Regions from separate parts of the Bradyrhizobium sp. USDA 4506 genome, predicted to be linked through region 2. Evidence: riboswitches for the same ligand, from Rfam matches in the RefSeq annotation. Region 2 holds a riboswitch; each other region holds the start of a gene.

Region 1 (7,917 bases), 4.7 Mb from region 2:
ACGCCGGGCTCCAGCTTCAGCGGATCGAGGTCGTCGAAATTGGCGATCCGCGACAGCGCAAGGAACGCGATCTTGCACTGGCCCGGCTTGCGCGCCTCGCCGAGCCCGAGCGCATCTTCGGCCGGAAGTTCGCCGGCGCGGACGAACCAGGGCAGCACGCCAAATCCGCGCCAGGCGGTGCGCTCTTCGATCAAGCGATAGCCGTCATCGAACAATGTCGGATCGCCGCGGAATTTGTTGATGATAAAGCCCTGGATCATCGCGGCATCATCAGGGTCGATCACCGTCTTGATGCCGACGAGCTGCGCGATCACGCCGCCGCGGTCGATGTCGCCGACCAGCACCACGGGCACGTCTGCTTTGCGCGCAAAACCCATATTGGCGATATCGGCTTTGCGTAAGTTGACCTCGGCGGGGCTGCCGGCGCCCTCGACCAGCACCAGATCGGCGCGCTGCTTCAGGCGCGCAAAACTCTCCAGCACCGCGCCCATCAGCGATGGTTTCATGCCGGCATATTCGCGCGCGCGTGCGGTGGCGATCCGTTTGCCGTGCACGATGATCTGGGCGCCGACATCGGTCTCGGGCTTGAGCAGCACCGGGTTCATGTCGGTGTGCGGCTCGACGCCGGCGGCGAGCGCCTGCAATGCCTGCGCGCGTCCGATCTCGCCGCCATCGACGGTCACGGCGGCGTTGTTCGACATGTTCTGCGGCTTGAACGGCAGCACGCGCAGGCCGCGCCGTCGGGCGGCGCGGGCGAGGCCGGCGACGATGAGCGATTTGCCCACGTCCGAGCCGGCTCCCTGGATCATCAATGCGCGCGCCATCGTGATGCCCGTCAGAACTCGACGCCCGGCTGGGCCTTGATGCCGGAGCGGAACGGATGCTTTACCAGCGTCATCTCGGTGACCAGATCGGCAATCTCGATCAGCTCCTCCTTGGCGTTGCGCCCGGTGAGCACGACATGGGTCATCGGCGGCTTCGACGTGGTCAGGAAGTCGACGACATCGGCGATCGCAAGGTAATCGTAGCGTAGCGCGATGTTGATCTCGTCGAGCACGACCATGCGCAGGCTCGGGTCCGCGATCAGCTGCCTGGCCTTTTCCCAGCCGGCTTGCGCTGCCGCGATGTCGCGGGCGCGATCCTGCGTCTCCCAGGTAAAGCCTTCGCCCATGGCGTGAAATTGACAGAGATCGCCGAAATGCCCGGTGAGCAGGCGGCGCTCGCCGGTATCCCAGGCGCCCTTGATGAACTGCACCACGGCGCAGGGAAAGCCGTGAGCCACACAGCGCACGATCATGCCGAACGCGGAGGACGATTTTCCTTTGCCGGCGCCGGTATGAACGATGATCAGGCCCTTTTCACCGCTCTTGGTCGCCATGATGCGGTCGCGGGCGGCCTTCTTTTTCGCCATCTTGTCCGCGTGGCGCGCATCCGGCGAAAGATCGGTGCCGACGGCGCCGTCTTCAGCGTCCTTTCCATCAGAAGTCATCACATTCCTTCGGCTTGACAAGTGCGAGGCTTGGACGAATGGTGGTCCTGCGTTGGTTCCTGTCCTACGACAGGCGAAGAGGGAATGCGATAGGGCTCCGCTAAATCGGGCCCGAAGCGCAGCCGCCCCCGCGACCGTGACCGGAGAGATGCCCAAGCCACTGATTCCATACGGAGTCGGGAAGGTGGGCATCGAAGGGTAAAACCTGCTCCGCAAGCCGGGAGACCTGCCAACGCAGCATGTTGTGAAACCGGCGGACGGGGTGTTCCGCGACGGGGAACGAACCTGTCCAAAATCGGTTCGTGTGCCTCATCGCTTCCCGCTGTCAATCCAGGAAGGGCGATGAGCGTCACACTTCATGTCTGCATCACCTGCCGCGCCGGCCAGACGTCGGCGGAAGGTGAACTCGCGCCCGGTGCACGCCTGCATGCCGCGCTTGTCGAGGCCGGCGTGCCCGATGACGTCAATCTGGTTCCCGTCGCATGCCTGTCGGCCTGCAGCCAGGGCTGCTCGGTCGCGCTCAGCGCGCCGGGGCGCTGGTCCTATGTCTACGGCCGACTGTCCGCTGATAATGCCGCGGATGTGATCGCCGGTGCCTCCGCCTATGCGGCGGCGCCCGACGGCATCGTGCCGTGGCGCAGCCGTCCGGAAATCTTCCGCAAGCAATCGCTCGCCCGCATTCCACCTCTTCCCGTCGTGCCGGAGGCCGCAGAATGACCACGCTCGCCAAAATTCCGGTCACCGTCGTGACCGGCTTTCTCGGCTCCGGCAAGACGACGCTGATCCAGCATCTGATCCGCAATGCCAACGGCAAGAAGCTCGCGGTGCTGGTCAACGAATTCGGCAGCGAAGGCGTCGACGGCGACATCCTGAAGTCGTGCGCCGACGCCAATTGTCCGGCCGAGAACATCGTCGAGCTCGCCAATGGCTGCATCTGCTGCACCGTCGCCGACGATTTCATCCCGGCGATGGAGCAGTTGCTGGCGCGGAACGTGAAGCCCGATCACATCGTGATCGAGACCTCGGGGCTCGCCCTGCCGAAGCCGCTGCTGAAAGCGTTCGACTGGCCGGAGATCCGTTCGCGGATCACGGTCGACGGCGTGATCGCGCTCGCCGACGCCGAGGCCGTCGCCGCCGGCCGTTTTGCGCCTGATCCGGCCGCGGTGGATGCGCAGCGTGCAGCGGACGACAATCTCGACCACGAGACGCCGCTGTCGGAAGTGTTCGAGGACCAGATCGCCTGTGCCGATATCGTGCTGCTGACCAAGGCGGATCTCGCCGGGGCGGAGGGGATCAAGGCAGCGAAAGCGGTGATCGCGGCCGAGATGCCGCGCGAGGTGCCGATGTTGCCCGTCGTCGACGGCACGATCGACGCGCGCGTGATCCTCGGGCTCGGGGCGGCGGCGGAAAGCGATCTCGCGGCGCGGCCGTCGCATCACGATGGCGAGGAGGAACACGAGCACGACGATTTCAATTCCGTCGTGATCGATCTTCCGGAAGTTTCGGATGTCGACGCGCTGGTCGCCTCGATCAAGGGGCTGGCGCGCGAGCAGAACGTGCTGCGCGCCAAGGGCTACATCGCGGTCGAAGGCAAGCCGATGCGGCTGTTGGTGCAATCGGTCGGCGAGCGGGTGCGGCATCAGTTCGACATGCCCTGGGGTGCCCGGGCGCGGCAGTCGAAGCTCGTCGTGATCGGCGAACATGCCGACATCGATGAAGCCGCGATCAGGGCACGGCTTGGTGTCTGATGCACGTCGTCTTCCGCGAGAGCCGCGGCCTTGAGGAGACCGCGACGCCAAGGGACCTCGGCCAGGATCCGGCCGATCTCGTGGTGTTGTCGTTTTCCGACAGCGATCTTGCTGCCTTCGCGGCCGGCTGGCGGCGCGGCCGTGCTGCGCTGCCGTCGCTGCGGCTCGCCAATCTCGCGGAGCTGCGCCATCCGCTGTCGGTCGATACCTATATCGAGCGGACGCTCTCGCACGCCCGCGGCATTCTGGTGCGGCTGATCGGCGGCGAGCCCTATTGGTCATACGGGCTGGCCGCGGTGCATCGGCTGGCGAAGGAGCGCGGCATCGCCCTGGTCGTGCTGCCGGCCGATGGCCGCGACGATCAGCGGCTGGATGAATTCTCGACCTTGCCGGTCTCGACGCTGCGCCGTCTGAAGGTGTTGTGCGACAAGGGCGGCCCGGTTGCCGCTCAGGCCGTGATCGCGCAACTGGCGCTGGCGTCCGGACTCTATGCCGGGCCGGTGGTCGGCGAGATCGATCTTCCCGAGATCGGCGTCTACGATCCCCGGCGCGGAGCCATCGCGGCGTTGCCGGCACCGGATGGCCGGCCGCGCGTGCTGGTTACGTTTTATCGTTCTTATCTCGCGGCCGGCGACACGGCACCGGTCGATGCATTGATCGATGCATTGCGTGAGCGGGGCTTTGATGCTCATGGCGTGTTCGTCACTTCATTGAAGGCGGCGGGCGTGGCCGATTGGCTGCGCGTTCAGTTCGCGCAATGCGCTCCAGCGGCGATCGTCAATGCGACCGCGTTTTCCGCGGCCGGTGACGACGGCACGACGCCCTTCGACGCCGCATCATGCCCGGTGTTCCAGGTCGCGCTGTCGACCGCGCGGCGCGAGGATTGGGCCTTGTCGCTTCGCGGCCTGTCGCCGGGCGATCTCGCGATGCATGTGGTGCTGCCGGAGGTCGACGGCCGCCTGTTCACAGGGGTCGTGAGCTTCAAATCGCCTGGTGAGCGCGATCCCGAGCTGCAATTCGCGCATCTTGCGCATCGACCGGATGCCGAGCGCGTCGCTGCAATTGCCGCACGCGTGGCCGCTTGGCATCGGCTTGCCGGCAAGCCGGCACAGGAGAAGCGGCTCGCGCTGGTGCTCTCGAACTATCCCGGCCGCCCGCATCAGATCGCGCATGCCGTCGGCCTCGATGCGCTGGCTTCAGTCGAGGCGTTGCTGACCGATCTCGCGGCTGCGGGATTTGACCTTGAGCCGGTGCGGTCGCTAGGCGACATTCTTTTGCGGAGGACTTTGACGTGGAACGTCGCCGACTATCGCGCGGCGCTTTCCGGCCTTCCCGAACTGCTGCAGGACGATCTCAGCCGCGCATGGGGCGCGCCGGAGGATGATCGGGATTGCCGTGACGGCGCATTTCATTTCGCTGCGATCTGTTGCGGCAAATCGGTCATTGCCGTTCAGCCGGAGCGCGGTGAGGTAGGGCAGCGCGACGCCGACTATCACGATCTCTCACGCACGCCGCGCCATGCCTATGTCGCGTTCTATCTGTGGCTCAGGCAGCAGGCCATCGATGCCGTCGTCCACATCGGCGCGCATGGAACGCTGGAATGGCTGCCCGGCAAGTCGGTTGCGCTGTCGCCCGCATGCTGGCCGGAGGCGCTGATCGGCGATCTGCCTGTTGTCTATCCCTTCATCGTCAACGATCCCGGCGAGGCGGCGCAGGCCAAGCGCCGGATCGGTGCCGTGACGATCGGCCATCTGCCGCCGCCGCTCGCGAAGGCCGCGGTGCCGGAAGGCTTGCGCAATCTCGAGCGCTTGCTCGATGAGTATTCGACCGCCGACGGTCTCGATCCGGCGCGGCGGCAGCGCCTGATCGCCGCGATCCGCGACGAAGCGCGCATCGCCGGGCTGGAGGACGATCTCGGTCTCGCCGCGTCGGTCTCCGCGGCCGAGGCCATTCCGCAGATCGATCGTTTCGTCTGCGACCTCAAGGAAAGCCAATTCGGCGACGGCTTGCATGTGTTCGGGCAGGGCGCTTGCGGTGAGGCGGAGAGGGCGGCGCTGCGCGATGCGCTCGCGGGGCGGCGCGTGGCGCCGGGGCCGTCGGGCTCGCCCTATCGCGGACGCCGCGACGTGCTGCCGACCGGACGTAATCTGTTTGCGGTCGATCCGCGCGCGGTGCCGACGCCGTCGGCGCATGCCCAAGGCGTGAAACTCGCCGAGGAGCTGTTGCGGCGTCATTTGCAGGATCACGGCGACTGGCCGAAGGGACTCGTGGTCGACCTCTGGGGCTCCTCGACGATGCGCACCGCCGGCGAGGACTTTGCGATGGCCCTGCACCTCGCCGGCATCGCGCCGCGCTGGGATCATGGATCGGGGCGGGTGTCGGGCTACGACATCATCGCGCCGGCGGAGCTCGGCCGGCCGCGCATCGACGTCACGTTGCGGGTGTCGGGGCTGTTCCGCGACGTCTTCTCAGGGCTGGCCCAGTTGTTCGAAGCCGCAGCGGAGGCGTTGTCCGAACGCAGCGACGAGGCGGACGAGAATCCTTACCGGCAGCGCATCGCGCGCGTGTTCGGTCCTCGCCCCGGACATTATGGCGTTGGCATTGCGTCGCTGTCGGATGTCTTCACCGAGGAGGCGCGCGAGGCGGCCGGCGAAGCCTGGCTGTCGGCATCGTCGTGGGCTCTCGCATCCGACGGCGAGATGCGGCCCGATCGCGCCGGCATCGAGGCGCGGCTCGCGGCTGCGGACAGTTTTGTTCACACTCAGGATCTGCCGGAGACCGATCTGCTGCTGGCGGCGGACTATGCCGCGCACGAGGCGGGCATCGCGGCGGCCGCCCGGCGCCTTGGCACAAAAGTTCCGTCGCTCTATCACCTCGATGCGACGCGGCCGGATCAGCCGCATGCCCGCGCGTTGACCGAGGAAATTTCACGGGTGGTGCGGGTGCGTGCCGCCAACCCTGCCTGGATCGCGGGCATGATGCGCCATGGCTTCCGTGGTGCCGCCGAGATATCGGCGACGCTGGAGCACATGGCGGCGTTCGCCCATCTTGCCGGCGCGGTGCCGCCGCATCTGTTCGATCTCTACTACGATGCGACGCTCGGCAATGACGAGGTTCGCGGCTTCATGGCGCGCGAGAACGCGGCGGCGCTGGCTGCGATCGAAACCTGCTTCATGAGATTGCATGAAGCCTCGCTCTGGCAGACGCGGCGCAATTCGATTGCGGCTGCGCTGCAGGAGGCCTCATGAGTGCGGTTGCGGTCAAGGGCTGGTGTCCAGGCGCGCTGCGGCCGATGCTATCAGGCGATGGCCTCGTGGTGCGCATTCGCCCGCGCGGCGGACGGTTGGACGCGGCGCAGGCAGCGGGAATCGCCAGGCTGGCGGCGCGATACGGCAACGGCCTGATCGACCTGACCAGCCGCGCCAATCTCCAGATCCGCGGCGTCAGCGATGAAGCTTATCCGCCCCTGGTCGATGGGCTCGCTGAGCTCGGGTTGCTGGACGCGGGCGCGGACATCGAGGCGCAGCGCAACATTCTGGTGACGCCGTTCTGGACTGCCGCCGACGAGACGCGCTCGCTTGCGACCGAGCTTGAGCAGGGGCTTGCCGGTGCCTCGCTTGATCTTCCAACCAAGTTCGGCTTCGCAATCGATGATGGCGATGCGCGGATGCTGGCGCGCGCGTCCGCCGACGTCAGGATCGAGCGCGATCGCAACGGCGGACTGCTGGTACGTGCCGATGGCGCACAGTGCGGGCTTTCGGTCACGCGGAGCGAGGCTGTGCGGACGGCGTTGGCGCTGGCCGAGTGGTTCGTCGCCGCCGGCGGAACCAAGGGTGAGAAACGGCGGATGGCGGCTCATCTGGCGGGCGGCGCGAGCGTTCCCGAGACACTTCGCGGCGATGCCGAGCCCGTGGCCCGATCGGCGGCCCCTGCGCCTGGCCTCTATCCGGCGGGCGCGATGGTCGGCGTCGCCTTCGGGCAGATGCCGCACCAGACGCTCAACGATCTCGCCGGTTGCGCGCAGGCTCTCCGCATGACGCCGTGGCGGATGATGCTGGTGGAGGGGATGCGCGAGATGCCGGGTGGGGCGGACCTCGTGACTGATGCCGGCGATCCGAGGCTGCGCGTGGTCACCTGCAGCGGCGCACCGCGCTGCGGCGATGCGCATGCGGATACGCGTATGCTGGCGTCGGCGCTCGCGCGGCATATCCCACCTGATGCGCGGCTTCACGTCTCCGGCTGCGCCAAGGGCTGTGCCCATTCCGGTTCTGCGGATGTTACCCTCGTTGCGACAGACAACGGCTTTGATCTGATCTGCCGCGGCACGACGCGGGATGCGCCGGTCACCCGAGGGTTGAGCAGTTCGTACCTCGTCGCAAATCCCTCCGTGCTGACGGGAGGCCGCTGATGCCGCACGTCTACGAGACCGACGGCGCAGCGATCTATCGCCAGTCCTTTGCCACCATCCGCTCCGAGGCCGACCTTGCCCGCTTCACGCCAGACGAAGAGCCGGTGGTCGTGCGCATGATCCATGCCGCCGGCATGGTAGGCCTGGAAGCGCATGTGCGCTTCACATCGGGCATGGCTGCGCGCGCGCGAGCCGCCCTGCAGGAGGGCGCGCCAATCCTCTGCGACGCGCGCATGGTGTCGGAGGGAATTACGCGCGCGCGGCTGCCGGCC
Region 2 (7,917 bases):
TCACCGCGTAGGCCTTGTCGAACAGATTGTAGAGGCGGAACGCGACCGTGGTGCGGTCATCCGGCTTCCACCTGACGCCGCCATTGACCACGTTGTAGCCTGGCCGCAGCTGGGTGTTGGCAAGATCGGAGTACATCGCACCGACGATCTGCACGCCGCCATAGGCCGACCAGTTGGGCGCGAAGTCCCAGGTCAGCCAGACGTTCGAGACCTGCTGCGGCACGTTGACCGGGACATTGCCGTTGAAGCTGACGATCTTGCCGCCGGCCACCTGGCTGTTGTTGTCGTATCTGGCGCGCAGCAGTGCAAGATTGGCGTCGACGCGCCAGCCGTCGCTCAGTGCGAGCCCGATCGATCCTTCGACCCCGCGGGATGATTGCTGGCCGATCTGCAATGCCAGGCCGCCGGTGGGATTGCCGGGATCGGGAATCGTGAGCCCGGTCTTGACGATCTCGTAGGCAGCCAGCGTCCACTCGCCGCGGCCGCCCCAGAACGATTGCTTGACCCCGATCTCGGTCTGCTTGCCGGTCGCAAGCTGGAACGTTTTCTGCGTGGTCGACAGTGAGATCAGATTGCTGACCGGATCGACGCCGACCGCGTACTGGCCATAGAACGCGAGGTTCTTGATCGGCTCGTAAACGAGCCCCGCGCGCCAGCTGGTGCCCGATAGCGCCGTCTCGAAACTGTTCGCCGGCGTCTTGTAGTCGGTGCGATCCACCTCGGGACGGTCATACCTGACACCGGTCACCAGCGACAACTGATCGGTCAGCAAGAGACGATCCTCGGCGAACAGCGCGTATTGATTGACGATCGCATTGAAGCCCGGCGTGGTCGCCGTCGTCGTCGCGAAGAACGATCCCGGATCGAACACGTAAGGATTGACCGACGACGCGCCGCCATAGGGCGAGTTGTTGGTGTGGGTGAAGTCGATCCGGTTGACGTCGAAGCCAGCGACGACCTGGTTCGCAAGGCCGAACACGTGACCGCTGAAGGTCGCATCCATCCGGTTGCCGAGCTGCTTCTGGTCGTGGAAGATCTCGATGTAGCTCGCGCGATCGATCAGCCGGGTCTTCGGATTCCAGGTATAGTTTTCGATGTCGCGCCAGTGCCGCTCGCTGGTCAGGTAATACAGCGTGTTGTTGACCTTGATGCCGTCGGCGACGTCCCACTCGGTCTTGAACTGGGTCCAGCTGTCCTGATAGCGGATCGCGCTGTCCAATGCGTTGTAGTTCTTGAAGCGCAGCGCATCCTGGATCGAACCGTTGATCAGCGGCGTGCCGAAATAGCGCGACGGGCTGCGGTCGCCGTAGTCCTCCGACAGCGTGAAGGCCAGATTGTCCGACGCCTGCACCCGCACGGCAGCGGAGACCACCGCGTTCGAGGTCTTGTCGCGATCGACCCAGCCGTCCGACATGTTGCCGGTGGCGTTGATGCGGTACGACACATTGGGATTGATCGGACCGGTGCTGTCCACCGAGAGCCGCCGGGTCATGTTGCTGTCGAGCGAAACTTCGGCCTCGTTGTAGGGCGTATTGAGCGGTTTCTTCGGGATCACGTTGATGACGCCGCCGATCGCGCCTTCGCCGTACAGCACCGAGGCCGGGCCGCGCAGCACTTCGATGCGCTGCGTCGACCAGGTGTCGTAGGGGAACGTCAGCGTGCCGGAGCCGATATAGAAGCGCGTGCCGTCATACAGCGTCATCACCGAGTTGCTGCCGGCAAAGCCGCGGGTGCTGAACGACAGGCCGCCATTGCCGGGTGCCGGCGTTGCGATGAAGCCAGCCGCGTCCTGGGTGACGGCATCGAGCACATTATGCTGGCCGCGTTCAGCGATGGTCTGCGCCGTGATGATCTCGACGCTGGCCGGCGTCTGCAGCGGCGTCAGATTGAGACGACTGCCGGTGCCGCCCTGCGTGGTGGCATTGAGCGTCGGCGATGCCGATCCCGGTACGCCCGACGCTGCGACGCGCGGCGCGTTGCCGGTTGTTGCGATCGTCGCGGGCCTCGGCCGCGCCGCGGCGGCCACGGCACGGCTTCGCGCCGCGGGCTTCGGCCTTGCCACAGCGGAAGGCGCGACCTCAATCGGATCGAGCCTGGTTGGTGGAGGCGTTTGTGCCGAGCCTTCGGCCGGCAACAGCAGCGATGACAGGGAGCAGAGAAGACCGAGGCGCCATTTGCGCGCAACGGGAGAGGACGGAGACATGAAAAGGACTCGCGGTAACGTGGCACGTCACCGCGAACGCGGACTGGCGCATTGCCCAAAAGGCAGTGCTCCGATCCCACCAGGACGCCCCCGCCCGATGTGCTCGCGTGTGACCACGACTGACGGCAGGTCTCCTGGCTCACGGGTCATCGCCTGTCGACGCCTTCCCGGGCCGATGGCCCAGTGGCAATTTGACGAAAGGCTCGCCGTTTACAGTTGCGGGGACAGCTGCGGCATTGGGGTTACCCTCGCACCGCATTCCCTTTTGATCCCCGAAGGGAACCGTCGGCAAAAACGATAGGTGCTGGCTGCAGGGCTGTCAATTCGATGCGATTGTCGCACACATGCTTTGCGAGATGCTGCTGCGGCGATGACACAGCGACGTCGAGGGCTGACGCCGAAAGGCAACCCGTCATCCTGAGGAGCGCGGCACGCGCGTCTCGAAGGATGCACGGCCCGGCTGGTGGCCGATTCATCCTTCGAGACGCTGCTTCGCGGCTCCTCAAGATGACGGGAAACGTAGGTTCGCGTCACTGAGCCTCGACACATCCCTGCATCACCTCATCAATCTCCGCGCGCGACAGCGCACCCATCTCGGCGATGAACACGATGCGCGTGCGCGGCACGCCGGGCGACGGCACGCCGCCCGCAGCCAAGGTCGCGCGGCCGCCGGCGAGTTGAAGCACGGTCAGCCGCCCGGGCTGCTCCACCGTCTCGAACAATCCCTTCGCCCGCGCCAGCTTCGGCGCCAGTCTGCCGATCGCCTGCTGCAAGCGCGGCAGCACGACGGGCCGCTCCGAGGTCCAGCTCAGCGTCTCGAAGCGATCGGACGCCGGCCGTCGCGGCGCGGTCTCGCGCGGAGCCGGCACATGATCGAGGTCCGTCGGGAACAGCAGCGCGGCCGGCACCTCGCCATGCAAGGCATCGACCACCACGGCCGCCGGGCGCACCGCACGCACGGCGTCGCGGATCGCGGCGCACGCGGCGGCGTCGGCCAGATCGACCTTGCTCAGCGCCACCACGTCCGCCGCCCGGAGCTGCGAGCGCAGCAGCGCATCGTTCAGCATCGCCGCAGGTTGCGTCGCGTCGACCACGCACAGCACCGTCTCCAGCGGCGCCTCCTTCCAGATCACGGGATCCATCAGGTTGCGCACGATGTCGGCGGGATCGGCGATTCCGCTGGTCTCGATCACGATGAATTCGGGACGCGGATCACGCCGCAGCAACGTGGCGAGTGTGCGCAGCAGGTCGCCCTCCAGCGTACAGCAGATGCAGCCATTGCTCAGGCTGACCACGCCGTCGCCGGCGCCGGCGATCAGCTCGGCGTCGATATTGATCGCACCGAAATCGTTGACCACCGCGGCGATGCGCCGTCCTTGCGCATGCGCCAGCAGATGGTTGACGACCGTGGTCTTGCCCGCCCCGAGGAAGCCCGCGACCAGCAGGATCGGGACCGGCACCTCAGCCCCCCGTGATAGGCCGGCGCACCGGCCGGCCGGGACGCGCCGCGACATCGAGGACACCATCGCTGATCAGCGGCTGGCCGCTGACCACGAGATGCCGCACGCCCTCCGCCGGACGATTCATCGCCGAGAAGGTCGCGCGATCGCTCAGCGTCTCGTAGTCGAACACCACGACATCGGCGTCGGCGCCGACCTGCAGCCTGCCCTTGGCCCGCATCGCCGGCGTGCTCGCCGACAGGATCTCGGCCGGGATCAGCGCGCATTTGCGGATGCCCTCCAGCAGCGACACTTTCTTGCGCTCGCGCACCCATTCACGGATGAAGCGGGTGAAGCAGCCGGCCGAGCGCGGATGCGAGGTGGCATCGTCCGGCAGCGGCCAGGCGTCGCCGCTGTAGGGACGGCCGTCCGACAGCGTCCACGGCATCGCGTCGGAGGCGATTGCGCCGCCCGGATACAGCACCGCCATGTCGAGCAGATCGCGATGATGCGCGTTGTTCTCGATGTCGAGCACATGCCACAGTACCAAGGTCGAGGGCTCTTCGGCCTGTGCCGCCAGCAGCTCCTCGCGACTGCCGAAACGGTGACCGTCGGTCACGCGCTGCACCGAATCATAACCGAGGCCGTTGCGCTCCTCGAATTTCGGATCGCTGAAGAAGGTCGCCGCCAGCACGGTCGAGCCGGTGCCGTAGGGATAGGCCTCCACCGTGATCGGCAGGCCCTGCGCCTGCGCTTTCGCGATCAGCCCAACACAGCGTTCGATATCGGTCTTGCTCGACGAGTTGAAGTGGCAGATGTGCATATGCGCGCCGGTGGCGCCCGCGTAGCCGATCAGGCGGATATAGGCCTCGGCCGCGCTCTCGGGATCGATCCGCGACATGTAGGCGACGTGGGTAAAGGTCGGCACCGCATGATCCGCCGCGAGCTGGCACACCGCGGTCAATTCCTGCACGCCGGCACCCGGCGCATAGGCGTTGAGAATGCCGATGCCGATACCGCCCTCGTTCAGGCCGATCGCGAGGCGCTCCAGGATGCCGCCGACCTCGCCTTCGGTCGCCACGTTTTCGATCCAGCGGCGATCGCGCATCGCGGCACCAAACGATTCCAGCGAGCTTTCCGAATTCGAACCGGTCATCGCGCCGATGCGCGCGAAGGCCCAGTTGGCGGCGGCGCCGTAGTTCAGCACCCTGCCCTTCTCGGCCTGGCGCTTGTACCAGGACGCGACCGGCAACACGCCGGCCTCGAGGTCGAGCGAGGTCGTCACCCCGTCGAACGCCTGCATGCGGTCGGCCGGTATGGTCTGGCCATGCGCGTGCAGGTCGATGAAGCCCGGCGCCACCACGAGCCCGGTCGCGTCGATCTGCCGTTCGGAACCGCCGAGGCCGGTGCCGACCGCGGCGATCTTGCCGTCGACGACGGCGACATCGCCGATCGCGTCCATCCCGCTGGCCGGATCCACCACCCGGCCGCCGCTGATCACCAAGCCACCCATCTCGCCACTCCCCGCATTCCGAAACCGACCGGTCTCCTGTCGAGCACAGAGAAGCGCATCGCACCGATCGCAGCAAGCCGGCCAGGGTTGTGGCGACATGCTGTGACGGAATATCCGCCGCGCTGCGACGGCGATTGCAGAGTGAGGCCCTTCCTACGTTCCGGTTGCGCGCCGCGACGGCAGCCCGCGCCAGAGATCGGGGCCGGGCTTCACGCGGCTCGCCACGAGTTTCGGCGGCGTGCGGTCCCTGGCGATCGCCGCTTCGACCGCACGCTTGAGCCTGACATTGTCGATCTGCGCCAGGAACCGCCGGATGACGGCATCCTGATCTGCGCCCTGACCGGAGATCGCCGCGCACAGCTCCGCGGTCGTCCTGCGGAAGAAGTGGAAGGCGTCATCGGCCGCGCCGCCCAGCCGGTCGACCTCGCCGGCCACACCGAGCGCGTGCATCCGATCATCGTCGTCGAGCGTCACTGCGAAGCGCAGCATGGCAAGCTGCCAGGCACGGAGCAGCTTGCTCTCCGGTTCGGTCGCATTCTCGCGCATCAGTCGAACACCCCGCGCGCCTGACTTCCTTCGGCTGTCGAGCGAGGTCGGACGCGGCGCGACTATCCTTGCGCGGGAATAGGTTTTCGAGGGGAGCGCGCGCCTGATCGCATAGGAATCGCATAGGCGGAGCGCGCCGAGGCCGAGTTCGTTCAGATTCCCTCGAATTGCAGCCGGGCCAGCCGGGCGTAGAGGCCGCCCGCGGCGACTAGTTCGGCGTGGGTGCCCTGCTCGACGATCCTGCCCTGGTCCATCACCAGGATGCGGTCGCAGGACAGAACGGTCGCCAGCCGATGCGCGATCACCAGCGTGGTGCGGTGGCGCATCAGTTCCTCCAGCGCGGTCTGCACCAGCGTCTCGCTCTCGGCGTCGAGCGCCGAGGTCGCCTCGTCGAGCAGCAGCAGCGGCGCATCGCGCAGGATCGCGCGCGCGATCGCGATGCGCTGGCGCTGGCCGCCTGACAGCGTCACGCCACGCTCGCCAAGCTGGGCGTCGAAGCCTTCGGGCAGGCGGCGCAGGAATTCGCTGGCATGGGCGAGATCGGCGGCACGCTCGACCTCGGCGTCGGTCGCATCGGGCCGGCCGAACCGGATGTTCTCGCGGGCGCTGGCGGCGAACACCACGGAATCCTGCGGCACCAGCGCGATGCGCGCGCGCACCTCGGCCGGATCGGCCTGCCGGATCGGCACACCGTCGAGCGAGATGGTGCCGGACTTCGGATCGTAGAAGCGCAGCAGCAGATGGAACAGCGTGCTCTTACCGGCGCCGGACGGGCCGACGATCGCGACCTTCTCACCTGATCGCACCGCTAGCGACACGCCGTCGACCGCCAGCGCATTGGGCCGGGTCGGATAGGCGAAGCTGACATTGTCGAAGCCGACATCGCCGCGCGCCGGCTGCGGCAGCGCACGCGGCGAAGCGGGCGCCGCGATCTGCGGCCTGACGCGCAAGATCTCGAACAGCCGCTCGGCGGCGCCGGACGCGGCCGAGACCTCGCCCCAGACCTCGCTGAGCTGGCCGAGGCCGCTCGCGGCGAACGCCGTATAGAGCACGAACTGGCCGAGCCGGCCCGGGCTGATGGTTCCGACCAGCACGTCGTGCGAGCCGACCCAGAGGATCACGACGACGCTGGCGAACACGATGAAGATGACGATCAGCGTCAGCACCGCGCGCGCCTTGGTCGAGCTGCGCGCGGCTTGATAGGCCTGCTCGACCTCGCCGGCAAAGCGCGTCCTGGCGAGCCGTTCGCCGGTATAGGCCTGCACGGTGCGGATCGCATTGACCAGCTCGGAGGCATAGGCACTGGCATCGGCCAGCGTATCCTGGGCGGTGCGCGACAGCCGTCGCACCCAGCGGCCGAACGCCACCAGCGGAATCACGATGATCGGGATCGCGAGCAGCACGAAGCCGGACAGCCGCGGGCTGGTGATCACCATCATCGCGGCGGCGCCGAAGAACAGCATCAGATTGCGCAGCGCGATCGACACCGACGCGCCGACCGCGGACTTGATCTGCGTGGTGTCGGCGGTGAGCCGCGACACCAATTCGCCTGATCGTGCGGAATCGAAGAACGAGGGCGACAGCGAGATCAGATGCGCGAACACGTCGCGCCGGAGATCGGCGACGATGCGTTCGCCGATCGTCATCACGAGGTAATAGCGCGAGGCGCTGGCGCAGGCGAGCACCGCGACGACCGCGATCATCACGCTGAAATAGCTGTTGATCATCGCGATGCCTTCGGGCGTGAAGCCCATGTCGATCATCCGCCGCACCGCGACCGGCACGATCAGCGTGGTGATCGCGGCGATCGTCAGCGAGATCAGCGCGAGGATCGCCCGGCCCTTGTAGCGCGCCACATAGGGCGCGAGCGCAAGCAACGGCCGCAACCGGGCACGGCTCTTCGCCGGCTCCGTGATCTGGCTCTCGATGAAGGCTTCCTCATCGAGCAACGCGTCGCGCGGGGGCTGCGGGGCGCCGCGCGGGGTCTCAAGCTGTTCGGCTACGCTCATCAATCTAGACCGGTTCTATCGCCCCCCACATAGGCCCGCCGACCCCCGGCTGGCAAATCCGGTAAAGTCCCAATCCGGTGATGGGCTTAGGCCCTTTCTTGGCTTGTTTTGGCGGGCTCCATGGGTTATAGACCCGCGCAAATCCCGTATTCCAGACATCTTGAGACGGGCGCCGGCGCGCCGAAGGAACTGTCATGAAAGCCGATA
Region 3 (7,917 bases), 5.7 Mb from region 2:
GTAGCACATGTGGGTGTGGATCTGCGTGGCATCGGCAACGCCCGTCGAGCAGATGCGGAAGCTTTCCACGGCCCATTCGAGATAGGTCTTCCACTCGGAATGACGCAGCGGCAGGCCTTCGCGCAAGGCGGCTTCATCGATCTGGATCATGGTCGCTCCGGCCTTTTCGAGGTCGGTAACCTCGTCGCGGATCGCGAGTGCGATCTGGCGGCAGGCTTCGCTGCGCGGCAGGTCGTCGCGAACGAACGACCAGTTCAGGATCGTCACCGGTCCGGTGAGCATCGCCTTCATCGGCTTCTTGGTCAGCGATTGCGAGTAACGCCACCACTCGACCGTCATCGGTTTCGGCCGGGAGACGTCACCGAACAGGATCGGCGGACGAACATAGCGCGAGCCGTAGGACTGCACCCAGCCATACTGGGTGAAGACGAAGCCGGAGAGCTGTTCGCCGAAATACTGCACCATGTCGTTGCGCTCGAACTCGCCATGAACCAGCACGTCGAGCCCGATCTCCTCCTGCCAACGTACGGTGCGGGCAGTCTCCTCCTTGAGGAACTGCTCGTATTGGGCGTTGGTCAGTGTGCCCTTGGCGTGGGCCGCGCGAGCATTGCGGACGTCGGCGGTTTGCGGGAACGAGCCGATAGTCGTCGTTGGGAAGGCAGGCAGGGCAAAGCGTTTGCGCTGGACTTCGGCGCGGCTGGCAAAGGCGCTGGTGCGACGGCGCATCGCGTCGTCGATCGCCGCCATCCCCTTGGCAACGGCCGCGTCGTGGATCTTGGGCGAGGTCTGGCGTGCCTTGGCGGCCTTGTCCGAGGCGGCTAGGGCGTCCGCGACGCTGGCGTCGCCGGCCAGTGCCTTCGCCAGCGAAGAGAGTTCGGCGATCTTCTGCACGGAGAAGGCAAGCCAGCTCTTCACATCCGGGTCGAGACCGGTCTCAAGCTCTAAGTCGATCGGCGTGTGCAGTAGCGAGCAGGACGGAGCGATCTGGACGCGGTTAGCGCCGAGCTTGGCGATGACCGGCTTGTAGCGCTCGACCAGCGCCGACAAATTGGAGCGCCAGACGTTGCGGCCGTCAATGACGCCGAGCGAAATCACGAGATCCTGGCGGGCACCGGATTCGATCTGGCTCAGTTGCTGCGGTGCGCGGATCAAGTCGACGTGCAGACCTGCCACCGGCAGGGCCAACGCGGTCGCGATAGTGTCGCCGATCGCACCGAAGTAAGTGGCGAGCATGATCTTGATGCCCGGTACGTCTTTGGCGAAACGCGCATAGGCGCGCTGGAGCGCATTCCCGTCGGTCTCGTTGAGATCGAGCACGAGGCAGGGTTCGTCGATCTGGACCCATTCTGCGCCGCGCCTGGCGAGCTCCTGGAGAACCTCGACATAGACCGGCAGCAGGCCGTCGAGCAGCGAGACCGGATCGACCGAGGCATCATGGCTCTTGCCGAGCTTCAGGAGGGTGACAGGGCCGACGAGCACCGGACGGGTCTGATATCCGAGCGCTTTCGCCTCGTCATACTCTTCGATCACCTTGCGGGACGAGAGCTTGAATGTCTGTCTCTTGTGAAATTCCGGGACCATGTAGTGGTAATTGGTGTCGAACCACTTGGTCATTTCCTGCGCTGTCGCGCCATGGCCATGGTGGGCGTGACTGCAGCTCGCGTCGTGCGCGTCGCCTTGCGAACCACGCGCCATCGCGAAATAGGTCTTGAGCGAGACTGCTCCGCCCTTCCAGCCATAGGCCTCGGGGATGGCACCGACCATCACGCTGGTGTCGAGCACGTGGTCGTAAAGCGAAAAATCGTTCGACGGTATAATGGTCGCGCCGAGTGATTTCTGGCGTGCCCAGTTGGCGACACGGAGCCCGGCTGCAGCTTCGAGAAGTTGCTGCTCGCTGATCTTGCCGGCCCAGAAGCCTTCGAGCGCGAGTTTGAGTTCGCGGCGCGGCCCGATGCGGGGCGTGCCGAGTGTTGCAACTGGAACTGAAAGAGAAGTCATAGCTTTAACCCCAGGTGGTGGGGGCAAAAGGCCATGGCGGACGCTGGCAGGGCAGCCGCGGATGCGGCAGCTGCTTGGCGTACCACCGGGACACCCCGCCCGTGGACGATTATGTTGTCGGGGCAGGTCTCCTGGCTCGCGGGTCGTCGCCTGCATCCGGCCTTCCCGAAGCTTTCGCTTCAGTGACACTGATGGACGCGGGCTCACCGCTTACAGTTGCGGGGGCAGCGCCGGCATTGCCTCAATCCTGAACGGATGGAAAACGCACCGGCTTCCCTCTTAGCTCCGGATCAAGCGGGACCCGGAGAACCTCGACGTCTCCGATTATCTGCAACGGCGGGCTCTCGTCAACCTATCGTCGATCACTTGCGTTGCGGCATGCCGGACGGAACGATTGTTTGAACGATCGAAGAATCGAGAGCTTCATAGTCGTGTAATCCAATTGCCGCATAGAGTTCCGCGCGCGTCTGCATCCGCTCTACGATCTTGGGCGTGCCACCATCACGTAAAATTGCAGCATACAATTCTGCCTGCGCCTTGTTCGCCACTCGCAATGAGGACACAGGCCAGATCACCATGGCATATCCTATCGCCTCGAACTCGGCGGCGGTGAAGAATGGGGTCTTTCCAAACTCCGTCATGTTCGCGAGAAGCGGCGCGCCGGGCATGCGCGCCGCAAAAGCACGGAACATCTCGGCCGTGTTGAGTGCCTCCGGAAAGATCGCATCGGCCCCGGCCTCCCTATAGGGCTTTTGCCCGGGCTACGGCGCCAGCGAGGCCCTCGCTGGCGGCGGCGTCGGTCCTGGCGATGACCATGAGATCGCGACGCGCTTTTGATGCCGGCGCGACCTTGGCCGCCATGTCATGCGCATCGGCGACTTCTTGTCGTTCAGATGGCCGCATTTCTTGGGCAGGATCTGGTCTTCCAGATGAAGCGCGCCGGCACCGGCATCCTCAAAGACGCGGGTGGCGCGCATCACATTCAGCGCCGCCTCACCGTAGCCGGTGTAGGCATCGACGAGCAGCGGCAGGTCCTGCGGCACGGACGATCTGCGTTTCCTTCCATCCCACGGAGACACTGACCTCCGTCAGCGGTCAGAAAGCGCTTCAAGCGCTTCGGCTCATTAAATCGAATGTTTCGTCGTCAATTCCGATGCCGTGTAAATCAGAGGGGCAATGGCGTGACGATCGAATGTCCGGGCGCAGCCGAGAGCGCCATTTTGCGGGTGTGCGGTATCGTCGACCACAAGCTGCAGTGGTTACAGGATGAGCTTCTCACCGCGATGTCCGGCGATTTCACGGTCGTGAACGAGTTCCTTGGGTGAGACCTGAAGGCGAGAGGGCTGTGGGACGAGGTGATAGTCTCTAATCGCCGCTATGCCCAGATCGGGCTCGCGCCTGTCTTCGCCGACGTTGAGAACGCGTTACCGTGGATGTCGGAGGCGATGGATCTGAAGAAGGAGAAGAACTCCTTCGAGACCGGCGACATCGAATACCAGAACGGTGGCGCGCTCAGCTGGGATTGAGCATCGGGTCACGATGACGACCAGTGCCTTTTCTAGTTGAAATCGCGCTTACGCGCTCAAACGGGCGGGGCGGGATTATAGTTTCGGACCCGCGCATCACTATGAAGATAAGTGGGAACTGGCGCACCCGATACGATTCGAACGTGTGACCTTTACCTTCGGAGGACAAAGCGCCCTGTGCGGCTTTCTTGAGACTGTGTCGTCGAAGTCACCAAAGGGTCTGAGCTTCGGCCTATGTTCACACGGAGCGAGGACTTCCATGTACGATGTCTACCTGAACGAACGGAACGACCTTCTCGTCGTTCCTCGCGGCAATTCCATTCCGATCGATCTCAATAGGAACTGGCGGAAGAAACGTATCGTACGCTCGGTAAGCGAGCAAATCCGCGAAGATGTCCGGGTCTATGGCTACCATCGGCGAAAGCTGCCGCTAAGTCGCTCGATGAAAACCTTTGCTGAAAAGCAGGCTTGATCTACAAACAACGAGTGATGGCAAATTGCAAACGGTCGTAAATTCGCGGCGTTTCATTTCCGGACCGATTGACGCACCGAGGGCTCCGAATCTCCTTCAGAGCGGGCGGCATGGCAAGCGATTGCCTGCCACACGCGGGACGTGACTTTAATCCGAGCGGTTTCTGCGCCTCAGTGGTCCACACGGTATGTCCGTGTCTGAAACCACGTCGCGACGGGTACCAGTTTAGGAACAGCGGGTGTGGAGTCGGGGTCCAGCAGCCGCGTCAAAATCCAGCCGAAGTAATTCTGCAAATCGGATCCGATTTCATCAAGTCATCTGCGGTCCAAAACGTTAGCGATCGCACCTGCCCTACGGCTCTACGGCGCCGATCAACGAGAGGCTTTGCGGGCTAGTTGGCTTCGTTCCGCTCGCAAAACAAAGCGATGCGATGAATAGCGTGTTCGTCCGGAGCGATGGTTAGGCCAAGATCCAGCTCGGTTTCTCAAAAAGGGAACCGTGAGCAAGCTGGGCGGCTCAGTCGAAAACCCTGGCATTGCTGCCAGGGTTCTGCCTGTCGATCCTTTGAGAGGCTGGATCAGAAGTCCATGCCGCCCATGCCGCCGCCCGGAGGCATTGCGGGACCGGGCGCGATCTTTTTCGGCAGCTCGGCAACCATCGCTTCCGTCGTGATCAGCAGCGCGGCAACTGAGGCGGCGTTCTGGACAGCGATGCGCACGACCTTGGTCGGGTCGATGATCCCCTTGGAGACAAGGTTGCTGTACTCGCCAGTCTGCGCGTCGAAGCCGTAAGGGTACTGATCCTTTTCTAGGACCTTACCGACCACGACCGAGCCATCTTCACCGGCGTTGATCGCGATCTGCCGAGCTGGCCAGGACAGCGCCTTGCGCACGATCTCGACGCCGGTCTTCTGGTCGTCGTTCTTGGTGCGCAGGACCTTGAGCTGCTCGGAGGCACGGAGGAGGGCGACGCCGCCACCCGGGAGAATGCCTTCCTCGACAGCCGCGCGGGTCGCATGCATCGCGTCATCAACGCGATCCTTGCGCTCCTTCACCTCGACCTCGGTCGCGCCGCCGACGCGGATCACCGCGACGCCGCCTGCGAGCTTGGCGAGACGCTCCTGCAGCTTCTCACGGTCGTAGTCCGAGGTGGTCTCCTCGATCTGCGCCTTGATCTGGGCAACGCGGGCGTCGATGTCGGCCTTCTTGCCGGCGCCGTTGACGATCGTGGTGTTCTCCTTGTCGATCATCACCTTCTTGGCGCGACCGAGCATCTGCAGCGTGACGTTCTCGAGCTTGATGCCGAGGTCTTCCGAGATGGCCTGGCCGCCGGTCAGGATCGCGATGTCCTGCAGCATGGCCTTGCGGCGATCGCCGAAGCCCGGAGCCTTGACGGCCGCGACCTTCAGGCCGCCACGCAGGCGGTTGACGACGAGGGTGGCGAGGGCTTCGCCTTCGACGTCCTCGGCGACGATCACCAGCGGCTTGCCGGTCTGCACCACGGCCTCCAGCAGCGGCAGCAGCTCGTTCAGCGAGGAGAGCTTCTTCTCGTTGATGAGGATGTAGGCGTCGTCCATCTCAACGCGCATCTTGTCGGCGTTGGTGACGAAGTAGGGCGAGATGTAGCCGCGGTCGAACTGCATGCCCTCGACGACGTCGAGTTCGGTCTCGAGCGACTTGGCTTCCTCGACCGTGATCACGCCCTCATTGCCGACCTTCTTCATGGCGTCGGCGAGGAACTTGCCGATTTCGGCATCGCCGTTGGCCGAAATGGTACCGACCTGGGCGATCTCCTCGTTCGAGGTGACCTTCTTCGAGTTCTTCTGGAGGTCGGCAACGACGGCTTCGACTGCGAGGTCGATACCGCGCTTCAGATCCATCGGGTTCATGCCGGCGGCGACCGACTTGGCGCCTTCGCGCACGATGGCAGCCGCAAGCACGGTCGCGGTAGTGGTGCCGTCGCCGGCGGCGTCCGCCGCCTTGGCAGCGACCTCACGCACCATCTGGGCGCCCATGTTCTCGAACTTCTCCTCGAGCTCCACCTCCTTGGCGACGGCGACGCCGTCCTTGGTGATGCGGGGAGCGCCGAACGACTTCTCGAGCACGACATTGCGGCCCTTCGGACCGAGGGTGACCTGCACGGCATTGGCGAGGATATCGACACCGCGCAACATGCGGTCTCGCGCTTCTACGCCGAACTTGACTTCCTTGGCTGACATAATCGAATTTCCTCAGTTTAGTTCCTCATCCTTCGGCGCGCCCGGCAAGGCGCTCGTCAGGGGCGAGTGGTGGGAGCCCTGGACTAGGCGGCTTTCTTCTTGGAAAACACATCGGTGAGAACGCCCATGATGTCGCTCTCCTTCATGATCAACAGCTCCTGACCATCGACCTTGACCTCGGTGCCCGACCACTTGCCGAACAGCACGCGATCGCCGACCTCGACGTCGATCGGAATCAGCTTGCCGGTCTCGTCACGGCCCCCTGGGCCAACCGCGACGACTTCGCCCTGCGAGGGCTTTTCCTTGGCTGTATCGGGAATGATGATGCCGCCAGCTGTCTTCTCTTCAGCGTCGATGCGCTTGACCACGACGCGGTCGTGAAGCGGACGGAAATTCATGCAGGCCTCCTGAGCATTTGAACGAGTTGACGATGGGCACATTGTGAACAGCCCCATTATTGCAAGAGCCAGGCCAAAGATAAGTGGAGCGATCCGCGCCTGTAGTTTTGCTGAATCCGGCGCTTGGCCTGCGCGCGCGTTCGTCCGGAAGCAAACGCCATCATGTACACAGCTCGCCAAGCTGTTGCGAACCTGACATTTCGTCTTGTCAGAACATCCGAGTTTACCGTCACGCGCATTGGCTAAAAGGCGGATCACAGGAACAGAGGGAGACCTACGGATGGGATGGCAACCGAGTGCCGACGGTCTCTTCGTCTGCAGCTTCCTCACGGTGCTTCGTTGTCGCCGCTGCGACCAAAGCCGCTCGTACAAATTTGGCTGAGGGAGCAATTATAAAGCCCCCGCCAAAAGAGAAGGCCTAATCAGGATCGTTATCCTTAGGCCCGCCTGAATGTCACCGCCAATCTGGCAACAGCTCTCAAAATTCACTCACTAACGAGATGGCCCATCTATAGCTGAAGTGCTACTTGGCCCCAACTGAGCACCATCGATAGCCGCACTGAGGTGTTTCGCTATCCGGGACTGTGTGGTTAATTGCGCTGGAGAGGCTCGAGATTCCTCCAGCGTGAGCAGTGGACCGGGGCATCCGAGCCAGCCCACCCTTTATCGACCGCGCAAACAATGCATCGGAAGCAACGATTTAGCTTCACCATCCGCTTTCCCCGTACGTGTTCCGCTTTGCAAAAGAGTTGCCTTTTGAGACCGCTCCCGCGACAGACCTGATGTGGTAGGCAACCGCTGCAGCTCGTATTTGCCGCGGGCTCGTTTGCTGTCGACGTCATTCCTATAGCGCTGATAGATCAATCGGGACTGGACCGCATATGGATTATATACGTTGATATACGTTGTGCCGAAGCGTCTGGCGTGTGATTGCGGATTTGAGGACGAATTCAACCGATCTCCGCGCCAATGGAAAAACAACCCGTGTCGTCTGTAGAAGTACATCAGAACATCATCTCGCTTCTTCAGAAGCCGAATCCGGTCATCTTGGATATCGGCTGCAATGACGGAACCGATACGCAACATTTTCTTAACCTGTGCCCACAAGCTCAGCTTTACTGCTTCGAGCCGGACCCCCGGGCGATCGCGCGCTTCAAGAAAAAGTTGGGCTCATCTGTCGATAAGGTGAAGCTGCTTGAAATCGCGATCAGCGATCGAAACGGGGTGATCGACTTCCATCCAAGCAATGCAGATGGAGATGCAAAAGAGTGGGACCTCTCCGGTTCGATACGCCGGCCGAAAAAC
Region 4 (7,917 bases), 360 kb from region 2:
AGGTAACCGATCGGCGCCTGGGTCAGCCCGGAGACCACCGCGAACACCGTCAGCGCCAGGCCGAGCTCGACATAGCCGACGCCGAGCTGCTGCTTCAGGAACGGGAACAGCATCGGCAGCACGAAGATATGGAAATGGCTGACCCAATGGGCGACCGAAATCCCCGTCAGCGTGCGCAGCGCACTGTCGGCTTTCGCTTGCTGCGGTGCGGCCAAAACGTCGACCATGTGCCTGAAAACCCTAATTCCGGAAAGCCCGCCGAAAATAGAGATTGGCCGCTAATTGTCCATGAACGCGGGCGCATGGCTGCCCCCGGCGCGGGCGTGCCGGATCGACACATGCGGCATTAAATGCGGCGACAAAGCACGGCAGCACGGCGATGATCGGCCATGATCGACCCCAAAAAGCAGCTCCGCGTGCTGGTGTCGGAGGGCTCCAGCACCTCCGGCCGCGAGGCGATCACGATCCTCGGACTGGCCGGCCATCACGTCGAGGTTTGCGACCCCTCGCGCTGGTGCCTGGCGCGCTACTCGCGCTTTGTCCGCAAATACCACCATTGTCCGCCGCTGCGGTCGGATCCGGCCGGCTTCCTGCGCTTCGTCGAGCGCCTCTTGGCGTCGCGGCATTTCGATGTGCTGCTGCCGATCCATGAACAGGGATTTCTGTTCGCCCGCGCGGCGGCGGGGCTGGCATCACGTGCCGGCCTCGCGCTGCCGGATTTCGCCAGCTATCGCGCCGTGCACAGCAAGGCCGGCTTCAGCCGCCTGCTCGACCGGCTCGGGCTGCCGCAGCCCCCGACCCGGATCGTGAACTCGGCCGAGGAGCTGCGCGAGGCGGTGCGGTTTCCATCCGTTGTCAAGACGTCGGTCGGCACCGCCAGCCGCGGTGTCTGGTTCGTGCGCGATGCTGGTGATCTCAATCGCGCGCTCTACGACCTCGAGTCCTCAGGCGATTTTGCCGGCGAGGTGCTGGCGCAGGATCTGATCACCGGCACGGTCGAGAAGGCGCAGTCGGTGTTCTGCCACGGCACGCTTGTCGGCTTCCATGCCTACCGCCAGATTGCGGCCGGTGTCGGCGGCGGCGAGGCGATCAAGGAGAGCGTGAGCCGGCCGGCGATCCGCGCCGGCCTCGAGACCATCGGCGCGCATTTTGGTTGGCACGGTGCGCTCTCGGTCGACGTCATCATGCCGCTCGACAGCGCGACGCCGCTGTTGATCGACTGCAACCCGCGGCTGGTCGAGCCGATGAACGCCTTTCAGTCGGGCGTCGATCTGGTCGATCTGCTGCTGCGCGTCTCGCGCGGCGAGACTCCGGCGCCGCTGCCCGAGGGCCGCGCCGGCGTGCGGACGCATCTGGCGATGCAGGCGCTGCTCGGCAGTGCGTCGCGCGATGGTACGCGGCGTGACCTGATCCGGGAATGCGGCCGCATCGCCGCGGGCGAAGGGCACTATCGGGGAAGCAGCGAAGAGCTGACGCCGGTGCGGCTCGACTGGCTCAGCGCCGTGCCGCTGGCGATGACGACAGTGCTGCTGCTGGCATCACCGCAGATCGCCTCATCGCTGGCGCGCGGCGGCTTTGGCGCGCATCTGCTCGATCGCGGCAGCATCAAGGCGATCGAGAACGGCGATTTCCGCTAGTATCCCTCCAGCGCGAATTCACCGCACGATCTTGTCTGCGCGCTTCAAGAGCTCCGGTGGAATCTCGACGCCCACGGCCTGGGCCGCCTGGAGATTGAATATCAGCTCTCGCTTGGTGACGACGCCGACTGGCAGGTCGCCCGGCTTCGCGCCCTTGAAAATCTTGTCGGCGAATGTCGCAAACTCGCGCCATGTATCGGCGACGTTGGCCCCATAAGTAATCACCCCGCCCGCGTCCGCCTGGCCGCCGGGAAACATTGCCGGCAAGCGGTTCTTGATGGCCAGTTCACCGACTCGTTTTCGATTGCTCCAGGGCACCGGCACTTCAAGGACCAGCAGCGCCTCCGCGCGCTCCTTTGCCATCCCGGCAATCGCGGCCTCCAGATCGTCCGCACCCTTGACCTTCACGATTTGCGGCTCCAGCCCCAGCGCCTTGGCTGCGGCCTCGTTGGCGCGGTCAATCGGGGCGAGCCCGCGTTCATCCGCGCCGGGGATCGTTTGATCACTGAGAATCGCAACGCGCGTGATCCCGGGGAATGCCTCCTTCAGAAGCTTGAACTGGTCGCTGGCCTGCTGCTGATCAAGGTTGGTGAGGCCCGTGACATTGCCTCCTGGCTTGTCCATCGAGGCGACAAGCTTCAACGCGACCGGATCGGTGACGATCGCAAAGATCACCGGGATCGTCGACGTGGCCTTCTGCGACGCCACCGACGCCGGGCCGCCGAGTGCAAGGATAACATCCACATTCGCACCGACCAGCTCCGAGGCGAGGCCCGGAAGGCGCTCGAGCTTCGATTCGGCAAATCGCGGTTCGATGACGATGTCGCGTCCTTCGAGATAGCCGCGGTCGGCGAAGTCGCTCAGAAGATTTTTCTTGATGGAATCGAAGAGCGGCGACGGGCCGCCGTTGACGAGGATTCCTACTTTCCTGGGAGCTTGTTGCGCATCGGACGGGTCGCACATCGACGCGATCATGCAGAAGACCGTGAGCACTGCCTTCGCAAATCTCATGGCACCGCCCCCCAGCAAGGACCCAGCGTCCATGCGAGCCTAGCATTCAGGGGGTGGGCAACCAATCCGGAAGGGTGGTCCGGCCCATGACCTCGCTGCGACCTAATGTCTGCTTGGCGAGGATGAGCCGGGCTCGGTAGTTCGCAACCTACGAGGCCGCCGCGCGCGACTGCGCGGGATCGGTCGATCGATCTTCGCCGCGCCTCACAACGGCTCGTCATCATTGCCGTAGCGGTCGAGCTTCGGCGTGGCGATGTCGCCGTCCTCGTAGTACTCGTCGTCCTGTAGCGCTGCGGGTGGCGGAGGTTTCTTCGACTTGTCGTCGGCCTTGTCTTTGGTCTTCGTGCCGCCCTTGGTCTGCTTCCCGGCCTTGGCCATGCGTTTCCCCTGCGCGGGTCAAATCAGCTGCCGGAACTCTACCCCAGTTTCCGTGCGTTTGTAATATTCGGAGACGGTGCGGCGGGGCACACCCGCCCCACCGGATCATGCTCTAGAACGTCGCGCCGGCCTTTACCATGTAGGTGCGGCCGGGCAGCGGGTAGGCCGAGAAGCGGCCCTCGGTGAACGTGCTCGCGATGGCGTAGTCGTAATAGAGCGCGTTGAACAGGTTGTTCACGCTCAGCGACCAGAAGAAGCGGTCAACTTGCCCGCTCAGCTTGATATCGGCGGTGGCGTTGCCGGGAATCCGGCTCTGGGTGTTGGCCTGGTCGTTGTCCATGATGCGCGAGCTCCAGGCCCGCACCGTGGCGTCGAACACCAGATAGTTCTGCCAGATATTCCAGGTGACGCCGAGATTGCCGGTGTAGCGCGACACCAGCGGCACGTCGTTGCCGGCCCAGATGCCTTCGCGGAACACCGCGCGGGTGATCGCCATGCCGCCGCGCAGGGTGACGCTGTCGCTGACCTTGAGCGCCGCGCTGGTCTCCGAGCCGTAGCGGCGGGTGGGGTCGAGGTTGGTGTTGAAGAACAGCACCGGGTTGAAATGGATCTCGTTCTCGAGATCCATCAGATAGACGCTGGACTGGACCTGGAAGCGGTTGGTCCTGACGCGAAAGCCGCCCTCGACATCCTGCGAGGTCTGGGTCTTGAGCTGGAAATTCTGCGGGATCGGGGCGAAGGTCAGTGGGTCGAATGACGGACCCGACGCGACGCGTTCGTCGACATCAGGCGTGCGGAATGCGCGTGCCGCGCGGCCGAACACCGAGAAAGTGTCGGTCAGGCGATGCTCGATGCCGACATGCAGCGCGTATTGCGTCTCGTTGCTGTCGAGCGGTGCCGCCTGGGTGTCGAATGCGAATGGCGCATTCGGGTCGTAGCGATCGCGCGCCGAGATGCTGGTGTTCTGAACCCGCGCGCCGTAGGAGAAGTCGGTCGTCGGCAACAGGCCCAGCGTATGTTGCCAATAGCCGGCCACGGACTGCTGCTCGATACTGTAGATGTGGAACGGGTCGACGCCCTGATAGGCGCCGCGCGCCTCGCGGAAGGTCGAATCGTAATAGTCGATGCCGGTCAGGATCGTCGACGGCACGCCCAGCATCACGTTCTTGACGCTGAGCCGCGGCGTCAGCGACCAGGTCTGCAGCGCGGCGTCATTGTAGGTCGAGGCGAAGCTGATGGTCGGCACCGTGCCGAAGAAGCCGCTCTGCGTCTCGCGCTGCCGCCAGCCGCCGTCGACGATGAGGTCGACGCCGTTCATCAGCGTCTTGGTGAAGCCGGCGGTGACGCTGGCGGTCTGCTGGTTGGCATAGTCGAAGGGCGTCGCGGCGCCGCGGCGATCGGTGAGCAGCTCGTTCACGCCGATCGACGGATCGACCAGCCGTCCGCCGGGTAGGCCGAGCTTCTGGTCGCTGCCGGTGACGGTCAGGAAGGCGGTGAGATCCGGCGTCGTGTAGTTGATGTTGCCGACGGCGTTGCGCTGGTCGAGCGCATTGTTGACGCGGTAGCCGTCCGACTTGATGCCGTTGCCGTAGAACGAGGTGGACCACGGGCCGGAATTGAGTGCCGCGGAGACCGCGGCCATGCGGGTGTTGAACGAGCCAACTCCGGCCTCGGCCCGCATCGTCGTCGGCGGGCCGCCGACGCCGGTCTTGGTGATGATGTTGACGACGCCGCCCACCGCGTTGTCGCCGTAGAGCACCGCGCCGCTGTTGCCGCGCGTGATCTCGATGCGCTCGATCGAATCGAGCGGAATCGTGGTGAGGTCGAAGCCGGCCTTGTCGACGTCGTTGAGGCGGCGGCCGTTGAGCAGGAAGAGGGTATTGTCGGTCGCGAACGCGCCGAAGCCGCGCAGGTCGACCGACGTCTTGGCGCCGTTCGGTCCGCCATAGGGCGTTTGCAGCTGCACGCCCGGCACCTGCGCGAGGATCTCGGGCAACGACTGCACCGGCGAATGCGCGATGTCGTCGGCGGTGATCACGGCCGAGGAGGTGCCGACAATGCCGGCGAACTGGCGGCCGCCGGTGCCGCCCGTTCCGGTGGCCACACCGGTCCCTGTCGTGCCCGATCCGGCTCCGCTGCCTGTATTGTTGCCTTGCGAGGTGCCCGGCGCCGGGCGTCGCGGCGCCGGCGCTTCGTCAGCGGCCGGCCTGGCGCGCGTGACGTTCTGGTCGCCCGGCTTGGTGACTTCGATCGCCGGCAGCTGATCGGGAGCGGGTGCCTGCTGCGCCCGCGCTGCGGAGACAAGGAATGCCGGCGCGAGCATCGTCGCCGGCGCGATCATCGTCGACGCGAGCAGAAGCGCGCGGCGCCGCCGATGGAAAGGGAAGGAGAACATAAGAAAGGCCTCGGCAACGTCAGTGGCACGTCACCGCGAACCAGTCTCACCATCGTGCTCACAGCATCAGGTGAAGCTCATGCCTGTACTCCCCGACCGGCAGCATCGCGTGTGACCACGGCTGACGGCAGGTCTCCTGGCTCGCGGGTCGTTACCCTTCGTCGCCTTCCCAGGACCGAGATTCCCAGTGGCCTGTGACGAAGGATTCACCGCATACAGTTGCGGGGGCAGCCGCGGCGTTGGGGAAGTTTCCCCGTACCGCATTCCCTTTTCATCTCATGAAAGAACCGTCATGTTCATCTAGGGTTCGGCCGGGTAGCAAAGTCAATCCGGCGGAAGTCGGGCAATGGCCGTGCGGCCACGGTTTTTGTCGAGTGTCGCTTGTCTGCCACGACGATCGCTGTAAGAGCATGGATCCGATGAGCGTGCAGGATTTTGCCTTGGCGGCCGAGGTCGCGGCGCGGCGCCGGTGGGGCGCCACCGCGGCGCTGCTCGCGCTTGTGCTGCTGCTGCTGGTGATCTCGCTCGGCATCGGGCCGGTGCGGCTGTCGCCGCTCGCGGTGATCGAGGCGCTGTTCGGCGGCGGCAGCGATGTGGCGCAGGTGATCGTGCGCGAGATCCGCCTGCCGCGCACCATCCTGGCATTCGCGATCGGCGGTATTCTTGGGCTGTCAGGCGCGGCGCTGCAAGGGTTGCTGCGCAACCCGCTGGCCTCGCCGTCGCTGTTCGGCGCGCCGCAATCGGCCGCCTTCGGCGCGGTGCTGGTGATCGCGCTGGGCCTCGCCGATGTGCGCTCCTACGCGCTGCCGGTGGTGGCGATCATCGCCGCGTTCGGCTCGGTGTTCGCGCTGCTTGCGATCGCCGGCCGCAATGCCGGGCTGTTGATCCTGATCCTCGCCGGGCTCGCGATCTCGAGCTTTGCGGGAGCCGCGACCGCGCTGGTGATGAATCTCTCGAGCAATCCGTTCGTGGTGCTGGAGATCGCGTTCTGGCTGCTCGGCTCGCTGGAAGACCGCAGCTTCCAGCACGTCGCGCTGGCGCTGCCCTTCATTATCGCAGGCGCCGCCATCCTGCTCAGCCAGGCGAGCGCCTTCCGCGCGCTGACGCTTGGCGAGGAGGCGGCGCAGAGCCTCGGCGTCGACGTCGGGCGGTTGCGGCTCTTCGTGATCACGGGCGTGGCGCTCGGCGTCGGCGGCGCGGTCGCAGTCACCGGCACGATCGGTTTCATCGGCCTCGTCGCGCCGCATCTGATGCGTCCCGTGATCGGTCACGATCCGGCGCGGCTCTTGGTGCCGAGCGCGCTCACCGGCTCGGCGCTGCTGCTCGCCGCCGACATCGCGGTGCGCATCATTCCCTCGACCTCAGACATCAAGGTCGGCGTGCTGACCTCGATCATCGGCGTGCCGTTCTTCCTCTATCTGATCATGCGCGAACGCCGCGCGCTCGGCGGAGGCGTGGCATGACGCTGCTCTCGGCTGCCGCGCTCAATGCCTCGCTCGGCAGCCGCAAGGTGCTGCACGATGTCTCCCTGTCGTTGCCATCGGGCCATCTGGTCGCGCTGGTCGGGCCGAACGGCGCCGGCAAGACCACGCTGCTGCGCGCGCTGGCCGGGCTGATCCCGTCGGGCGGCGAGATCCGGATCGGCGGCGATGCGCTGGCGTCGCTGCCGCTGCGCGAGCGCGCGAAACGTTTCGCCTATCTGCCGCAGGGCCACATGGTGCACTGGCCGCTGCCGGCACGCGATATCGTCGCGCTCGGCCGCTATCCGCACGGTGCGACCGATCCGGCGCGGCTGTCGCAGACGGATGTGGAGGCGGTGCTGCGCGCGATGCAGGCGGTCGACGTCGCTGAGTTCAGCGATCGCCGCGTCACCGAACTCTCCGGCGGCGAGCGCAGCCGCGTCGCACTGGCCCGGGTGCTCGCGGTGGAGGCGCCCGTGATCCTCGCCGACGAGCCGACGGCCTCGCTCGATCCGCGCCACCAGATCGACGTGATGCAGAAGCTGCGCAACGTTGCCGACACCGGCGTGCTGGTCATCGTGGTGACGCATGACCTGGGACTCGCCGCGCGCTTTGCCGATCACGTGCTGGTGCTCGCGGAGGGGCGGCTGGCCGCGCAGGGCGCGCCCGTCGAGGCATTGTCGGAGAGCGTCCTCGCCAGCGTGTTCCGCATCAGCGCCTATCGTGCCGAATTTCAGCGCGAGGTCGTCATCGTGCCGTGGGCGGACGTGTGATGTGGCCACGGCCTCACCACGAGCTCAGTTCACCTCTCCCGCTTGCGGGGGAGGTCGCTGCGCGCGAAGAGCGCAGCGGGTGGGGGCTCTCTCCACTCAAAGAGCGTTCATTGCGGCACGACCCCGACCCCAACCCTCTCCCGCAAGCGGGAGAGGGGGCGCACCTTCAGCGTGGCAGCCATCTCGCTTCGCTTCATCTTGGTGCGGTGGTCGCGATACTGCTGTGGCTTATTTCCGCCGGCGCCGCGTTCGCCGCCGGACCG

Evidence for each region. A riboswitch is a leader RNA that binds a small molecule or an ion and turns the genes downstream of it on or off. The one in region 2 is predicted to bind cobalamin.
Region 1: it holds a riboswitch for cobalamin, as region 2 does, so the genes downstream of both, ACVIHF_RS08765 (DUF1636 family protein) here and ACVIHF_RS30795 (TonB-dependent receptor) in region 2, are expected to answer to the same signal.
Region 3: it holds a riboswitch for cobalamin, as region 2 does, so the genes downstream of both, metE (5-methyltetrahydropteroyltriglutamate--homocysteine S-methyltransferase) here and ACVIHF_RS30795 (TonB-dependent receptor) in region 2, are expected to answer to the same signal.
Region 4: it holds a riboswitch for cobalamin, as region 2 does, so the genes downstream of both, ACVIHF_RS32495 (TonB-dependent receptor) here and ACVIHF_RS30795 (TonB-dependent receptor) in region 2, are expected to answer to the same signal.

What each region holds. Positions count from the first base shown of each region.
Region 1 covers NZ_JBSSBM010000002.1:1,403,133-1,411,049, forward strand. Annotated here, with positions in the region: gene ACVIHF_RS08755 (cobyric acid synthase) at 1-824, opposite strand, end outside; gene cobO (cob(I)yrinic acid a,c-diamide adenosyltransferase) at 836-1,489, opposite strand; cobalamin riboswitch at 1,526-1,737, shown strand; gene ACVIHF_RS08765 (DUF1636 family protein) at 1,832-2,206, shown strand; gene cobW (cobalamin biosynthesis protein CobW) at 2,203-3,237, shown strand; gene cobN (cobaltochelatase subunit CobN) at 3,237-6,485, shown strand; gene cobG (precorrin-3B synthase) at 6,482-7,645, shown strand; gene ACVIHF_RS08785 (precorrin-8X methylmutase) at 7,645-7,917, shown strand, end outside.
Region 2 covers NZ_JBSSBM010000002.1:6,057,440-6,065,356, forward strand. Annotated here, with positions in the region: gene ACVIHF_RS30795 (TonB-dependent receptor) at 1-2,203, opposite strand, end outside; cobalamin riboswitch at 2,311-2,505, opposite strand; gene ACVIHF_RS30800 (CobW family GTP-binding protein) at 2,734-3,663, opposite strand; gene ACVIHF_RS30805 (amidohydrolase family protein) at 3,665-5,155, opposite strand; gene ACVIHF_RS30810 (hypothetical protein) at 5,309-5,701, opposite strand; gene ACVIHF_RS30815 (ABC transporter ATP-binding protein/permease) at 5,854-7,710, opposite strand; gene rpmE (50S ribosomal protein L31) at 7,905-7,917, shown strand, end outside.
Region 3 covers NZ_JBSSBM010000002.1:330,630-338,546, forward strand. Annotated here, with positions in the region: gene metE (5-methyltetrahydropteroyltriglutamate--homocysteine S-methyltransferase) at 1-1,998, opposite strand, end outside; cobalamin riboswitch at 2,103-2,327, opposite strand; partial or broken gene ACVIHF_RS03995 (isocitrate lyase/phosphoenolpyruvate mutase family protein) at 2,361-3,051, opposite strand; gene ACVIHF_RS04000 (hypothetical protein) at 3,180-3,323, shown strand; partial or broken gene ACVIHF_RS04005 (ribonucleotide-diphosphate reductase subunit beta) at 3,360-3,524, shown strand; gene ACVIHF_RS04010 (hypothetical protein) at 3,784-3,996, shown strand; gene groL (chaperonin GroEL) at 4,574-6,214, opposite strand; gene groES (co-chaperone GroES) at 6,298-6,612, opposite strand; gene ACVIHF_RS04025 (FkbM family methyltransferase) at 7,597-7,917, shown strand, end outside.
Region 4 covers NZ_JBSSBM010000002.1:6,417,539-6,425,455, reverse strand. Annotated here, with positions in the region: gene ACVIHF_RS32515 (MFS transporter) at 1-227, opposite strand, end outside; gene ACVIHF_RS32510 (ATP-grasp domain-containing protein) at 390-1,637, shown strand; gene ACVIHF_RS32505 (ABC transporter substrate-binding protein) at 1,656-2,648, opposite strand; gene ACVIHF_RS32500 (hypothetical protein) at 2,853-3,026, opposite strand; gene ACVIHF_RS32495 (TonB-dependent receptor) at 3,139-5,421, opposite strand; cobalamin riboswitch at 5,531-5,728, opposite strand; gene ACVIHF_RS32490 (FecCD family ABC transporter permease) at 5,841-6,884, shown strand; gene ACVIHF_RS32485 (ABC transporter ATP-binding protein) at 6,881-7,654, shown strand; gene ACVIHF_RS32480 (ABC transporter substrate-binding protein) at 7,861-7,917, shown strand, end outside.